DNA from 2 places in the Marinobacter salsuginis genome. Region 1 is predicted to be linked to the other one. Evidence: riboswitches for the same ligand, from Rfam matches in the RefSeq annotation. Region 1 holds a riboswitch; the other holds the start of a gene.
What was found. A riboswitch is a leader RNA that binds a small molecule or an ion and turns the genes downstream of it on or off. The one in region 1 is predicted to bind cobalamin.

Region 1 (8,019 bases):
GGGACGTCATGGTGATGGCCTTGTTGGGAATGTAGTGACTATATAACCAGTAACTGAGGCGTGGATAAAGCCTCGCAATCTAGCCCGGCACAAACACCGGAAAGCCATCCAGTTCGGCAGATAGCAAACGCTGACCAAACAGGCTCTCAAGTGCAGAGGTTACCAGCATGTCGCGCGCCGGGCCCCAGCAGGCCTGGCCATCGGGGTACAGGAGGAGGATCTGGTCGCACCATCGGGCGGCCAGGTTCAGGTCGTGCAGGCACATGAAGATTGCCTTGCCCTCCGCCGCTTGTTGGCGAAGCAGCTTCATAACGGCGGTCTGGTGTTGTAAATCCAGGTGATTGGTCGGCTCGTCGAGGAGCCAGATTTCCGGGCTTTGGGTCATCAGGGTGGCAATGGCGACCCGTTGGCGTTCGCCGCCGGAGAGGGTGTTCACCAGGCGATCCTTCAGGTGGATGACGTCCAACGCTCCCAGCGCTTTTTCGGCAATCGCGAGATCCTCGCCACTCTCCATCTGCCAGGGGGATAACCAGGGGTGGCGGCCGATAAGGGCGGTCTCAAGGACCGTGGCCGGGAATCCATCCTGCCGGTCCTGGAACACCAGCCCCATCCGCTGCGAGACAATCTTGCGGCGGATGTCGTGTAGCGGGGTGTCGTCGAGCAGCAGTTGCCCGCTTCTGGGCTCCCGCAATCCTGCCAGGGTATGGAGCAAGGTGGTTTTACCCACGCCGTTGGGGCCAAGCACGCCCCAGACCTGCCCGGGCTCTATGGCCAGATTCAGGGGGGAGCCTGAGGCTCGCCCGGGAATATCGATGATCAGCGCTTCGGTGGCCAGGCGTGTCATCATCGGCTCCGATACAGCAGGTACAGGAAGGTTGGCACACCGATCAGCGCGGTGATCACGCCCACCGGCAACTGTTCCGGGGCGATGACCACCCGCGCCAGCGTGTCCGCCAGCACCAGAAGCGTGCCGCCGGCCAGTGCGCAGGCTGGCAGAATCAGCCGCTGGTCGTTGCCCAGCACCAGCCGCAACATGTGGGGCACCACCAGACCTACAAAGCCTACGGAACCGGCCATGGTGACGGCCGTGGCGGTCAAAAGGCTGGCCATCAGGTAAATCGACCATTCAAGAGGCCGTACCGAGACACCGAGGGCCGCCGCCTGCAGGGAACCCCGGGCCAACACGTTCAGGGCCCGGCCCAGCGGAAACACCATCAGGCACACGGCCACAAGAATAGTCAGTCCCGGCCAGGGCGTGGCTGCATTGGAAAGATCGCCCATCAGCCAGTACAGCATGCCCGGTAATCGACTGGCCGGGGTCATCGAGAGGATCAGTGTGATGATGGCGCCCCAGCCGGCGGCAACCACCACGCCGGTGAGCAACAGCCGCGAGGGCGTCCAGCTGCCACTGCCGTGGGCCAGACCAAACACCAGCAAGGTGGCCAGCATGGCACCGGCAAACGCGGAGCCGGACACCAGGAAACCGGCAGCGCCGGCCAGCATGGCCAATAACGCGCCCACGGCGGCACCGCCAGACAACCCGAGCACGTAAGGATCGGCCAGGGGATTTCGCAACAACACCTGCATCAAAGCCCCGGCTACGGCCAGCAAACCGCCTGTTGCAAAGGCACTCAGGGTGCGGGGCAGACGCAATTCAAGAATCAGCGTTTGCTGAAGTTCAGTGCCACTGCCGGTTATCACTCGCAAAGTGTCTTCAAAACCGATGGCGGTGCTGCCGATACTGACGGAAAGCAGAGCCGCCATAAACCCTGCCAGCAGCAGAACAAAAAGCGGTTTGTACGGGCTAGAGATTGGCACGGGCCTGCTCCAGGGTCTGGCACAGGTGCCTGGCGCCGTCTGCCATACGTAGCGTGGGGCGCGCCAGCAGATCGGGTGGTTCCAGGAAGAGGTTGCCTGAGGCTACCGCGGCAAGGCCCGGGAACTCTCGCCAGGCCTCAAGCCATTGCCTGTCATCCGACGAGCCGGCCGTGATAATGGCTTCGGGGTTGGCTTCGAGCACCGCCTCCCGGCTGATCCGGGGCACCAGCCGTGGCAGCTCGCCAAACACATTCACGCCGCCGCACAGGGTTATGGCTTTGCTGATCAGTTCTTCCCGGTTCACGGTCATCAGGGGCTGGTCCCATATCTGATAGAACACCCTGACCGGTCTGGCATCGGCATACCGGGCTTTCAGCCCGGCCATTTCTGCGCGAAACGCTTCGGCCCGATCATTCCCGAGATCCGGTGAGCCCGTGAGCAACGCCAGATCCGATACTGCCATCGCAATGTCGTCGAAGGTTCGCGGAGCAAGCCAGAGAACCGGAATACCAAGACCCGAAAGCCGTGCCAGCTGGCTGCGGGAATTGCCATCCACCCAGGCCACCACCAGATCCGGTGCCATCGAAACGATCGCTTCGAGGTCCAGACGATTGCTGTCACCCACCTGCGATAAGTTCTCCGCCTCTGGCGGGTAGTCGCTCCAGGCACTCGCCGCCACGACCTTTTCGCCGGCACCGGCGGAGAACAGCAGCTCCGTGGCGCCCGGTGACAGAGAAACAATACGCTGCGCTGGCTCGGCCAGGCATACCTTCTGGTTCAGTGCATCGCGTGCGCAGGGTCCCTCGGCCTGCGCCAACGAGGGCGCAAGCAGAGACAGTACACACAGTGCAGCGAGCCAGAGGTGCCTCATAGAGGGCGGAAGCCTCTCAGATCAATGAATTTACTGCTGGAAATCATAGCGCACCGAGGCCATGAAGGTTCGTCCGGCGGCCAGATAATCAAAGGGCGCGAAGGTCGCACTGTCATACCCGATGCTGGTGGCATAGCGACGATCCAGCACGTTATCAACCTTGAACGAGGCCGACCAGCCAGGCTGGAAGTTCCAGGCCGCTCTCAGGTCTACCGTGCCATAGCCCGGTAGCAGACTGGTATTTTCCGCATCATTGTAGCGGTCACTCTCAGCAATAAAGCTGGCGCCCACAGACCACTGTGAGAACAGGCGATCGATATCCAGACGCAGGTTCTTTTCCGCGCGGCGTGGTAAACGGGCGCCGGTATCGCGGTTCTCGGTATCCGCGTAGGTTACTGCTGCCGCCAGATTCCAGTCAGCCGTCTCGATACCGGAAGAAACCTCAACGCCACGGATTCTTGCCGTCTCGACGTTTTCCATGGTGCCCTCAAAGGTCACCGGGTCCGACACGTAGGTAATCAGGTCTTTCACGTCGTTCTGATAAAGCGCAATGTCCCAGTACCACTGGTCATATCGCCCGGAGAAACCGGCTTCGACCATCTGCCCCTCTTCCGCATCGAGCTCAGGATTACCGGTGTAGAACGGCACCGTCAGGTAAAGGTCATTAAAGGTGGGTGCCCGGAACGATGTCGCATAGCTGAGGCGAAAGCGATGGGCGCGGTCCAGCTGGTGACCAAAGGCCACACCGCCAGTCTCCTCTTTGCCATAGGCCTCGTTGTCATCCAGACGCAGACTGAGCATCAGATCGGTGGCATCAAAGTTCAAACGGCCCTGACCGAAAACCGCGCTGTTGGTCCGACTGTCCTCTGTGAAGTTGCTGGTGCCATCGACTTCGTCAAGCATGACCTCCGTACCCAGAACCAGCTCATGAACACCGGCCGTCAGGGTGTTTTCCCAGCGCGCGGAGCGAGACAGGGTGTCGAACGTGCTGGGATTGGCTCCGAAGGTATCCTGTTCGTCGCGGGCTTCCGAGAACTGGATCCGTGTGCGCCAGTAGTCACTGGCAACCGCTTCCAGATGCAGCCCCATGGCACGGATCAGGAAATCGGTATCACCGCCTTCAAACTCGGTATTACCTTCAGACTGGAACACCGTCAGCCCTGCGCCGCCGCCCTGGTCGAAGCTGTGGCTCAATTTGGCCAGGCCCCCAGCGTTCCGGAATCCTTTGTCTTCGCCGCCAGCACGCAAGTTCGTGCCATCGGTATCCGAATAAACGCCACCGGCCAGGAACGACGAACGGCCTTCCCGGCCAGCCATTCCGGCCGTTACCTCACGGGTTTCATGGGAACCGCCTTTCAGCTCGCCCCAACCCTGGCGCCCGGCCTCCGGTTCCAGGGTGAACGCCTGGATGACGCCACCGACCGCATCGGCACCATAGAGGGAGCTCTTCGCGCCCCGCACCAGCTCAACCCGCTCCATCAATTCGGGAGGCAAAAACTGCCAGGGTGGGATACCCGCGGAGGCAGAGCGCAGGCGGATACCATCGAGAAGCAGCACGGTACCCGAGCTGCCCGCGCCACGCAGGAATACGCTGGTAGTCTTGCCGTAGCTGCCGTCCGATACCACGTTGATCCCCGGCTGGGCGCGCAACAGGTCGCGGAATTCCGCGGGCTGTTGCCGATCAATATCCTCTTTCTCGATGACCGTCACTGAAGACAGGCTCTCGCCAACGGTCTTGGGGCCCAGTGTCGCGGTAACCACGATCGGATCCAGGGCATCGGATTCTGGAGAAGACTGGGCCGAAACGGCCAGAGGCAGGGCGGCCAGGGAAACGCCGGCCAACAAAACAGGGCATTGAATTCTGAACATAGAGCTTGCTCCGCACTCCGCGCGCACCCGCACGGAAATCTGGTTTTCGTTGCGGAACAGGGAGTAGGGGCAGGCGGTAGACTGGCAACAGAAAAGCGGAACCGGCATATCACCCACCCAGGTTGCCCACCGCAACATCGGGTGTTTTTCCAGGCCGGTCTCCGGGCTGGCAGGCGGAACCTGGGGTTCCCGGGCAATCACCTTCCCATGTCGTGGCGACACAGTGGCGCATAGATTGCCGTTGTCCTGCTTACCGTTGCGGGGGCAGCATCGGACTTGCACTGGCTGTGCCAGGCTCACCGATTTCCCGTTTCATCCGTCGCGCTTTGCGACGGACACCTGAAAAAAGTGTGGCAAGGCTAGCAACACCGGGGTAACCGGTCAATGAAATCCATCAAAGGTCGACATGGTCGCAGGCTTCTGCCACTGCTATATTCCTTGACTGACAATCACTTTTTCTTCGCCAGAACAGGGAGTTTTATGCAGGCCGAGCTGGTCGACATCCGCAATCACATGGCTCAATACCCGCCGTTCGACGAGATGACCGAGGAACTGCTCGACCGGGTGGTTGGCGACATAGAGGTTGTTTACTTCAAGGCCGGGAGCCAGATTCTGGAACTGGGTGATCCCAGCAGCTGGCTGTTCTACGTACGCAGTGGTGCAGTAGAGATCTATCGGCGCACCGGAGAACTCTACAACCGGATCAGCGAGGGTGAAGTCTTCGGCCAGTTTGGCCTGCTGATGAACCGGAAAGTTCGCTTTCCCGCCAAAGCCCTCGAAGACGTTCTGCTGTACAAGATTCCTTACGATACGTTCCAGTACCTCTGGGAAAACGACGACAACTTTGCCGATTTCGTTGAGATTGAGGACCGAAGCCGCCTGCGCTCCGCTGTATCCCGGCGGGAAAAATCCAACCAGCTCATGACCTCCAAGGTCACCCGGCTGATTTCCCGGGAGCCGGTGTCCGCCCCCCACACCGTCCGACTGCAGGAAGCAGCGCGGATTATGACCGAGCACGGCGTCTCGGCACTGCTGCTGATGGACGAGGAGGGCGACAAGCCCTTGCTCAAGGGCATCATCACCGACCGCGACCTGCGCACCCGGGCCCTCAGCGAGGCATTAGCCTCCGAAACGCCTATCAGCGAGATCATGTCGGAGGATCTGATCACCATCCGTTCGAACATATTCATCTTCGAGGCCATGCTCACCATGCTGCACAACAATGTGCACCACCTGCCGGTGATGGATGGTGATGAGGTTCGCGGCGTCATTGCGCTGTCTGACATCGTGAAGTACGAGAGCCAGAGCAGCCTTTACCTGGTCAGCAACATCTACCACCAGCAGGATGTGAAGGGCCTGAAGAAAATCAGTCTGGATGTGCGGGACAGCTTTGTACGCATGGTGAACGAAGACGCCAACTCCCACATGATTGGCAGTGCCATGGCCGGGATCGGGCGCAGCTTTACCCAGCGCCTGCTGGCCCTGGGCGAGGAGAAACTCGGGCCGCCACCCGTGCCCTATTGTTTTATGGCGCTGGGGTCCATGGCGCGGGACGAACAGCTGGTTGTTACCGACCAGGATAACGCCATGATTCTGGACGACAGCTTCGTGCCGGAAGAGCACGATGAGTACTTCCTGGCACTGGCGAAATTTGTCAGCGATGGCCTTGCGGAGTGCGGCTACACCTACTGCACCGGCGACATCATGGCCACCAACCAGAAATGGCGGCAGCCACTGCGGGTCTGGAAGGACTACTTCACCGACTGGATTGATAACCCCAAGGCCGAAGCCTTGTTAAACAGCAACATCTTCTTTGATCTGGACGGTATCTACGGGGAAACCGACTTTGCCGAACAACTGAAAACTCTGGTGGCCGAAAAGGCCAGCAACAGCCAGCGGTTCCTGGCAATGCTGGCCCGCAATGCCCTGAACCGCACGCCCCCGATCGGCTTTTTCCGGACTTTCGTGCTGGAAGAAGATGGCAAGCACCAGAAGACCTTCAACCTGAAACGTCGGGGTACGGCGCCCCTGTCAGACCTGATCCGGGTTCACGCCCTGGCCTGCGGCTCCCGCGCACAGAACTCGTTCGAGCGTCTGAAAGCCATCGGCAACACCAAGCTGCTGCTGGAGGACGATCTGGGCAACCTTCGGGACGCTCTGGAGTTCATCTCCATTGTGCGTATTCGGCACCAGGCCCTGGCCATCGAGGCGGACCGACAGCCGGACAACAACGTTCGGCCCGAGGACCTTTCACCGTTTGAGCGCAGCCACCTGAAAGACGCCTTCCAGGTGGTCAGCGGTGCCCAGAAGTTCCTGAAATTCCGGTATCACGCCACGGTGGCTCGTAATGTCTAGTGAGGAGCAGGCCGGGAATTCTGTTACACGCCTGCCATGGCCCGAGCAGTTCGAAGCCCTGGCTGAGCAAAGCAAGTCACCGATTCTGAAAGCCTTTTACGAAAGCGGATGTGTGTCGCCGGAGACGCCCATGTCCGACGTGCCTTTTGTCGCGCTCGATTTCGAGACGACCGGCCTGGACGCCAGTCAACATTCGATTGTCAGTATCGGCCTGGTGCCGTTCACCCTCGATGGCATCCAGTTGGGAAAGGCCCGCCACTGGATCGTGCGGCCCAAGCTTCCGTTGCACCAGACCTCAATCACGATTCACGGCATTACCCACAGTGATATCGACCAGGCACCCGATATGAAAGATATCCTGAAGGACCTGTTTGCCTGCCTGAACGGTCGTATTCCCGTGGTCCACTACCGCAACATCGAGAGATCGTTCTTTGACGTCGCACTGCAATGGCGACTGGGGGAAGGCATCCGGTTTCCGTTGATCGATACCATGGCTATCGAGGCGCATCTGCACCCGGACCGTAATCCGTCACGCTGGCAACGATTGCTGGGGAAAAAACCCGTGTCCATTCGACTGGCTGACAGCCGGCTGCGTTATGGGCTGCCCCATTATGCCGCCCATAACGCCCTGATTGATGCGGTTGCCACCGCCGAATTGCTGCAAGCACAGGTATTGCACCATTTCAGCCGGGAGACCCGCATCGGAGATCTCTGGCTATGATGCCGGTTTGACGTCGTCAATCCACTTGCCATAGCCGGCCTCTGCCATCTGCTCCAGCGGGATAAAGTCCATCGCCGCGGAGTTCATGCAGTAGCGCAGTCCAGTTGGCGCGGGGCCATCATTGAACACGTGTCCAAGATGGGAGTCCGCGTGAACGCTGCGGATTTCCGTGCGGGTCATGAAGAACGAATTGTCTTCACGTTCCACTACAGCATCAGGGGTGATTGGCCGGGTAAAGCTGGGCCAGCCGGTGCCGGATTTGTACTTGTCGCGGGATGAGAACAGGGGTTCGCCCGAGACAATATCCACGTAAAGCCCTGGCTTCTTGTTGTCCCAGTACTTGTTATTGAACGCAGGCTCGGTGCCGTCTTCCTGGGTAACCTCG
Region 2 (8,019 bases), 330 kb from region 1:
CATTGCCCAGACCCTCCGACGCATCCGCGACGAACGGGGCCTGTCGATTGTGGTTTCCGAGCAGGTGCTGAGCTTTGTGATGGATGCGGCGGATCGGATCCTGGTGATCGAAAAAGGCGCGATCGTGCACGAAGAGAGTCGAGAAGAGGCCGATCAGGACAAGATTGCGAGTTATCTGGCCGTTTAACGAGGAGCAGAGCAATGAGACACGGTGATATTTCCAGCAGTAACGATACCGTTGGCGTGGCGGTGGTGAACTACAAGATGCCGCGGCTGCATACCAAGGCCGAGGTGTTGGACAACGCCCGCAAGATTGCGGACATGATCAAGGGTATGAAAGTGGGCCTGCCGGGCATGGACCTGGTGGTGTTCCCGGAATACAGCACCATGGGCATCATGTACGACAACGAGGAGATGATGGAGACCGCGGCCACCGTGCCCGGTGACGAGACCGCCATCTTCTCTGCTGCCTGTCGCGAGGCCAATACCTGGGGGGTGTTTTCCCTCACCGGTGAACGCCATGAGGATCACCCCAACAAGGCGCCTTACAACACCCTGGTATTGATCAACAACGAGGGTGAAGTTGTCCAGAAATACCGCAAGTGCATCCCCTGGTGCCCGATTGAAGGCTGGTATCCGGGTGACACCACCTACGTGACCGAAGGCCCCAAAGGCATGAAGATCAGCCTGATCATCTGCGATGACGGCAACTACCCGGAAATCTGGCGGGACTGCGCCATGAAGGGCGCGGAGCTGATCGTGCGCTGCCAGGGCTACATGTACCCGGCCAAGGAACAGCAGGTGATGATGGCCAAGAGCATGGCCTGGGCCAACAACTGTTATGTGGCCGTTGCCAACGCCTCTGGTTTTGACGGCGTGTATTCCTACTTTGGTCATTCGGCCATTATCGGCTTTGATGGCCGAACTCTTGGCGAATGTGGCGAGGAGGATATGGGCATCCAGTATGCCCAGCTGTCGGTTAGCCAGATCCGCGATGCCCGCGCCAATGACCAGTCCCAGAACCACCTGTTCAAACTGCTGCACCGGGGCTACACCGGCGTGCATGCCTCCGGTGACGGTGACAAGGGCGTGGCAGACTGCCCGTTCGAGTTCTATCGCACCTGGGTCATGGATGCCCAGAAGGCTCAGGAAAACGTTGAGGCGATGACCCGAAAGACCGTGGGTACCGCCGAATGCCCGGTGGGCGAATTGCCGTTTGATGGCAAGGAAAAATCTGCAGGGGCATAAGCCCGGGAGGTGCTGATGCCGTTTATTAACGAACGGCTGGAAGCCAACCGGGAGTCCATCGAAAAGAACCGGGCCGCTTCAGGCCCGGTTCGTGCTTCCCGGTTCCGTTTCGAGCCTGATCTTGTCATGGCCCGCCTGCGGCAAAACATCGTCGGCCAGGACGAGGCCCTTGACGCCATGGAATCCATGCTGGTGCGGGTAAAAGCCGACATTGGCGAGGAAAACCGGCCGCTGGCGGTGCACCTGTTCCTGGGGCCTACGGGGGTGGGCAAGACCGAAACCGTGCGCCTGATCGCCGAAGCCATTCATGGCAACCGGGATGGCCTGTGCCGGATCGACATGAATACCCTGGCCCAGGAGCATTACGCGGCGGCACTCACCGGCGCGCCTCCGGGCTACGTGGGCAGCAAGGAAGGCCATAGCCTGTTTGATCTGGACAAGGTTCAGGGTTCCTTCAGCAAACCCGGCATCGTGCTGTTCGATGAAATCGAGAAGGCCAGCAAGGAAGTGGTCCGAACCCTGCTCAATGTGCTCGACACCGGCCGACTGGTCTTCCCCTCCGGCAATCGGGAGATCGACTTCCGCAACACCCTGATCTTCATGACCAGCAACGCCGGTGCCCTGGACGCTGAGACCCACCAACAGCGATACCAGCGGGGATGGCGGCGCTGGCTTGGTTTATCGCCCGGCAAGGGCGAGGCCATTCGCGATGCTGCCTTGCGACGCCATTTCGACCCTGAGTTTCTCAACCGGATTGACCAGATCCTCACCTTTAACCGCCTCACCGACAACTGGCTGGAAGCCCTGCTGGACATCGAGCTGGCGGGCCTCAATCGCCGGCTTTCGAAGAAACACGCGGAGCTCATTCTGTCGCCAGCATTACGTACTGAACTCTGCCGGAGTTACGACGCCCGCTACGGGGCAAGGGAATTGTTGCGAGCATTTCGCCAGCGCCTGGAGCCGGCGGTAGCGCGGGCACTGCTGGCCTATCCTGAGTGCCGTCGGTTCCGTGCCGGACTGAAGGGCAACACGGTCACCGTTGACCAATACGTCGAATGACGTAGTCACCGGGGGCATTTCGCGAATACCTCACCGGCACGGGATTCCGGATAGTAAAGGCGTTACCTAATCGTGCAAGCCAACACCAAGGAGCGCCCGTTATGGCTGAAACCATTATCAAGATCGATCTGAACAAGTCGGCTTATGAGAACGACAAAATCCACAACCGCTGGCACCCGGACATTCCGCTGGTAGCCACCGTCAAGCCGGGCGACGATTTTATCGTCGAGTGCTACGACTGGACCGGCGGCCAGATCAAGAACGACGACAGTGCCGACGACGTGCGGGATGTCGATCTCAGCCAGGTGCACTTCCTGTCTGGCCCGATCGGCGTGGAGGGTGCCGAGCCCGGCGACCTGCTGGAAGTGGACATCCTCGACATCGGCACCTTCGAAGAAAGCCAGTGGGGCTTCAACGGGTTCTTCTCCAAGCAGAACGGTGGCGGCTTCCTGACCGAACACTTCCCGGAAGCCCAGAAATCCATCTGGGACTTCAACGGCATGTTCACCAAATCCCGCCACATTCCCAACGTGGAATTTGCCGGCCTGATTCACCCGGGCCTGATCGGCTGCCTGCCCTCCAGGGAGCTGCTGGAAACCTGGAACAAGCGGGAAGCTGGCCTGGTGGCCACCGATCCTGAGCGTGTGCCGGAACTGGCGACACTGCCCAACGGCGAGACCGCCCACATGGGCCAGATGACCGGTGAAGCGGCCAAAGCCGCCGGCGCTGAAGCCGCACGTACCGTGCCGCCCCGTGAGCACGGTGGTAACTGTGACATCAAAGACCTTTCCCGCGGTTCCAAGGTTTACTTCCCGGTTTACGTGGATGGTGCCGGCCTGTCCGTGGGCGACCTTCACTTCAGCCAGGGCGATGGCGAAATCACCTTCTGCGGCGCCATCGAGATGGCCGGCTGGATTCACCTGCGGGTTAACCTGATCAAGGACGGCGTGAAGAAATACGGCATCAAGAACCCGGTGTTCAAGCCCAGTCCGATCAAGCCCCGTTACGACGACTATGTGATCTTCGAAGGCATCTCCGTAGACGAAGACGGCGGCCAGCATTACCTGGACGTGCATGTGGCCTATCGCCAGGCCTGCCTGAACGCCATCGAGTACATGACCAAGTTCGGCTACACCAAGGCCCAGGCCTACGCGATTCTCGGTTGTGCACCGGTGGAAGGCCACATCAGCGGCGTGGTGGATATCCCCAATGCCTGCGCCACACTCTGGCTGCCCACGGGCATCTTTGACTTTGACATCAACCCGTCCGCTGAAGGCCCCCAGAAGAAAGTCAGCGGGGGCATGGACGTACCGTTGTCGAAAGATAAGGAGTAATCACCATGCCTGTGTATGACTACAAGTGCCGGGAGCACGGCCTGTTCAATACCCTGGCTACCATGGAGGATGCGGCCAAGCCGGCGGAATGTCCGACCTGCAAGGCGCTTTCGCCCAGGGTGATCGTGTTGCCATCGCATATTGCGGCCATGGACCCGGCTAAAAGGGCGGCTGAGGACCGGAACGAGCGGTCCCGACACGAACCGGTTTTTTCCACCGCGGACCGACGGGCCCACGATAAGGAGCACAGCCGGGCCTGCGGCTGCGGCTCCCCGAAACCCGGTAAGTCCATGCTGTTCTACACCGCTGATGGGAAGAAGATGTTTCCCTCCATGCGGCCCTGGATGATCAGCCACTGATTGGCTGAGTTGATACTGTCACGTGTTTGGCCCCCTCTCCGGGGCCTTTTTTTATTCTGCTGGTTGTTCCTTCTGGATATCGTGTATATAGTGTTTTTATCCTTGGTCAAATACCAGATGTAGTGATCAGTGCGTAACCAAATCGGTCAGCGCGTGATCGCCCCACACATTCTGGTATCGGGAATCCGGTGAGACTCCGGAACTGACGCGCAGCGGTATTGGGGAACAAGCACGGCATTAAGACACTGGTTGATACCGGGAAGTCGCCGAGCGAGGCCGAATCGAACGATTCACGCCCCTGAGTCCGAAGACCTGCCAGGGATACGGAGCTTCACGGCTCCTGACTGCACCTTCGCGACCCAGGGTGAGCAGACCGGTTATGCCCAGCCATTCCTATGGCGAGGTGTGCCCCTGCGTACGCGATGGTGAAAGGAATTCAACGCGTATTCAGGAGAACACACATGTCCGCCTCAGCCCTGGCCGAACCCCGGCCAACCTCGCACACCGATACCGAATCCCTCCAGGTCATCAAGCGCAACGGCACGCTCGTAGGCTTCGACCCGTCGAAGATCAGCATTGCCGTGACCAAAGCCTTCCTCGCCGTCGAGGGTTACAAGGCCGCCGGCTCCGCCCGAATCAACGATGCCGTACATCGGGTGACTGACCAGGTGATCCAGGCCATCGGTCGCCGCCTGAAAGCCGGTGGCAAGGTGCATATCGAAGACATCCAGGATCAGGTGGAACTGGCCCTGATGCGGGCGGAGGAACAGAAGGTGGCCCGCGCCTACGTACTGTACCGGGAAGAGCATGCCCGCGAGCGTGCCCGCCATGCCCCGGTTGAGGCGCACCCGCACCTGACCGTGAAAAAGACCAGCGGTGAAATCGCTCCCCTGGATCTGGGGCTGATGAAATTGCAGGTGGAGCAAGCCGCCACAGGGCTGGAGGGCATTGACGGCGATTCCCTGGTGGACGATGCCCTTACCAATCTCTATGACGGCATCGCCGAGGAAGACGTGCTGTCGGCCCTGATCATGACCGCCCGCAGCCGGATTGAGCGGGAGCCGGACTACAGTGCCGTCACCGCGCGCCTGCTCCTTGAGCAACTTCGTCTGGAGAATGCCGCCGCCCTGGGCCTGCCCATCAGTCTGCCATTGGCGGAGATTTATCCACAGGCCCTGAGTGCCTTTATCGAGGCAGGTATTCGTTATGAACTGCTGGATGAAGCCCTGGCCGCTTTCGACCTGGAGCGCCTGGGAGCCGCCCTGAAACCGGAGCGTGACCTGCAGTTCGGCTTCCTGGGCCTGCAAACCCTGTACGACCGTTACTTCCTACACTGGAACAAGGCCCGCCTCGAGTTGCCCCAGGTATTTTTCATGCGCGTTGCCATGGGCCTGGCCCTGCGCGAAGACGACCCGAATGCCCGCGCCATCGAGTTCTACAACCTGTTGTCGTCGTTCGACTACATGGCGTCCACGCCCACGCTGTTTAACAGCGGCACCCGCCACTCCCAGCTGTCGTCCTGTTACCTGACGACGGTGGGCGACGACCTTGAAGACATCTACGGCGCCATCCGCGACAACGCCATGCTGTCGAAATGGGCTGGCGGCCTGGGCAACGACTGGACACCGGTTCGGGCGCTGGGCTCCCACATCAAGGGCACCAACGGCCAGAGCCAGGGTGTGGTGCCTTTCCTGAAAGTGGTGAATGACACCGCGGTGGCGGTAAACCAGGGCGGCAAGCGCAAGGGCGCGGTTTGCGCCTACCTGGAAAGCTGGCACCTGGACATCGAGGAATTCTTGGAACTGCGCAAGAACACCGGCGACGAACGCCGCCGCACCCACGATATGAACACCGCCAACTGGGTGCCCGATCTGCTGATCGAGCGCATGCGCGAAGACCGTGACTGGACTCTATTCTCCCCCAGCGATGCGCCGGATCTGCACGACCTGTACGGCAACGCCTTCCGGGAACGCTACGAGCATTACGAGGCGCTGGCCGAGCAGGGCAAGATCAAGCTGTTCAAGAAGATCCCGGCCAAGCAGCTCTGGCGCAAGATGCTGACGGTTCTGTTCGAAACCGGCCACCCCTGGATTACCTTCAAGGACCCGTGCAACCTGCGTTCTCCCCAGCAGCACCGGGGCGTGGTGCACAGCTCTAACCTGTGCACCGAAATCACCCTGAACACCAGTGCCGACGAGATCGCTGTATGCAACCTCGGTTCCGTGAACCTGGCGGCTCACATCGCCAACGGCGAGCTGGATGTGCAGCGCCTGGAACAGACGGTAAACACCGCCGTGCGCATGCTCGATAACGTTATCGACATCAACTATTACGCCGTGCCCCAGGCCCGCAAATCCAACCTCAGGCATCGCCCGGTCGGCCTTGGCCTCATGGGTTTTCAGGACGCGCTCTATCAATTGGGCCTGCCGTATTCCAGCCCGGAAGCGGTTGAGTTTGCCGACGTTGCCATGGAGCAACTCAGCTACTTCGCCATCCGGGCGTCCGCCACGCTGGCGGGTGAGCGAGGCGCCTATGAAAGCTATGAGGGTTCACTCTGGCAGCAGGGCATCCTGCCGATCGACTCCATCAATCTGCTGAAGGAAAACCGCCGGGAAGGGGATCTGTCTGTGAACAGCAACGCCCGGCTGGACTGGTCGCCGGTGCGTGAACTGATCGCGAAAAACGGCATGCGCAACAGCAACGTCATGGCCATCGCCCCCACGGCGACGATTTCCAACATCGTGGGTGTGTCCCAGTCCATCGAACCGGCGTACCAGAACCTGTTCGTGAAATCGAATCTCTCCGGCGAGTTCACGGTAGTGAATCCGTCCCTGGTGCGGGATCTCAAGGCCGAAGGTCTGTGGGACAACGTGATGGTGAACGACCTCAAATACTTCGACGGCTCCGTTCAGCAAATCGACCGCATCCCGGCGGAACTCAAGGCCCGTTACGCCACCGCCTTCGAAATCGACGCAAGATGGCTGGTGGAAGCCGCCGCCCGGCGCCAGAAGTGGCTGGACCAGGCCCAGAGCCTGAATTTGTACATGGCCGAACCCAGCGGCAAAAAGCTGGACGCCCTGTACCAGCTGGCCTGGGAACGTGGGCTCAAAACCACCTATTACCTGCGCTCCCTGGGCGCCACTGGCGCTGAGAAAACCGCCCCGGTTGCCGCACCGCAGCCGCAGGTTTGCAGCATCGATGATCCCGACTGCGAAGCCTGTCAGTAACTGCTCACTTAACGATTGCGAGGCATAACCATGCTTGATTGGGACGACGAACCAAAAACCGAATCCAAAGCCACGCATCCCGGTGCCCCGGCACCGGTGAACGTGGACGACAAACGCGTTATCAATGGCGAAACCGACATCAACCAGCTGGCACCGTTCAAGTACCCCTGGGCCTGGGAGTACTTCATGAACGCCAACAAGAACCACTGGACCCCACTGGACGTGAACATGGCCCAGGACGTTCACGATTACCATCACCGGCTGACTGCGCCGGAAAAACATGTGTACGAGAACGTGTTGGCTTACCTCACCACCTCCGACATCCTGGCCATGCGCAACATCGGCCTGGCGGTGATGGAGAAGATGAGCGCGCCCGAGCTGCAGATCTACCAGGCCCGGCAGGTATACGAGGAGGCCATGCACACCTGGGCCTACCAGCACTGCATCGAAACCCTCAACCTGGACCAGAGCGAGATCTACAACCGCTACCGCGTGGTACCCGCCATCAACGGCAAGATCCAGATTGCCAACCGCCGGCTGGATGCGGCCATGCGCCCGGACATGAACCTGCGTAACAAGGACGACCTGCAGGAATTCATCATGTCCTACCTGTTCTTCGCGGCGGTGTTCGAAGGCACCTGGTTCTACAACGGCTTCAGCCCCATCTTCGCCCTCCAGCGCCGTGGCCTGATGCGAGGCACCGGCGAACAGCTGCAGTACATCCTGCGGGACGAGGCCATGCACTTCTCATTCGGCCTGAAAGTGGTCAACCAGATCGTGGAAGAGGAGAAC

Region 2: another riboswitch for cobalamin. It lies ahead of GJU83_RS08965 (ribonucleoside-diphosphate reductase subunit alpha); the one in region 1 lies ahead of GJU83_RS10385 (TonB-dependent receptor plug domain-containing protein).

Annotation. Positions count from the first base shown of each region.
Region 1 covers NZ_BGZH01000001.1:2,290,099-2,298,117, reverse strand. The annotation lists gene GJU83_RS10405 (sulfurtransferase) at 1-10, opposite strand, end outside; gene GJU83_RS10400 (ABC transporter ATP-binding protein) at 80-844, opposite strand; gene GJU83_RS10395 (FecCD family ABC transporter permease) at 844-1,818, opposite strand; gene GJU83_RS10390 (cobalamin-binding protein) at 1,805-2,689, opposite strand; gene GJU83_RS10385 (TonB-dependent receptor plug domain-containing protein) at 2,720-4,558, opposite strand; cobalamin riboswitch at 4,694-4,916, opposite strand; gene GJU83_RS10380 (putative nucleotidyltransferase substrate binding domain-containing protein) at 5,039-6,913, shown strand; gene GJU83_RS10375 (3'-5' exonuclease) at 6,906-7,634, shown strand; gene msrB (peptide-methionine (R)-S-oxide reductase MsrB) at 7,629-8,019, opposite strand, start outside.
Region 2 covers NZ_BGZH01000001.1:1,959,165-1,967,183, reverse strand. The annotation lists gene urtE (urea ABC transporter ATP-binding subunit UrtE) at 1-187, shown strand, start outside; gene GJU83_RS08985 (aliphatic amidase) at 202-1,248, shown strand; gene GJU83_RS08980 (AAA family ATPase) at 1,264-2,307, shown strand; gene fmdA (formamidase) at 2,409-3,641, shown strand; gene GJU83_RS08970 (zinc ribbon domain-containing protein) at 3,647-4,000, shown strand; cobalamin riboswitch at 4,156-4,334, shown strand; gene GJU83_RS08965 (ribonucleoside-diphosphate reductase subunit alpha) at 4,462-7,227, shown strand; gene GJU83_RS08960 (ribonucleotide-diphosphate reductase subunit beta) at 7,258-8,019, shown strand, end outside.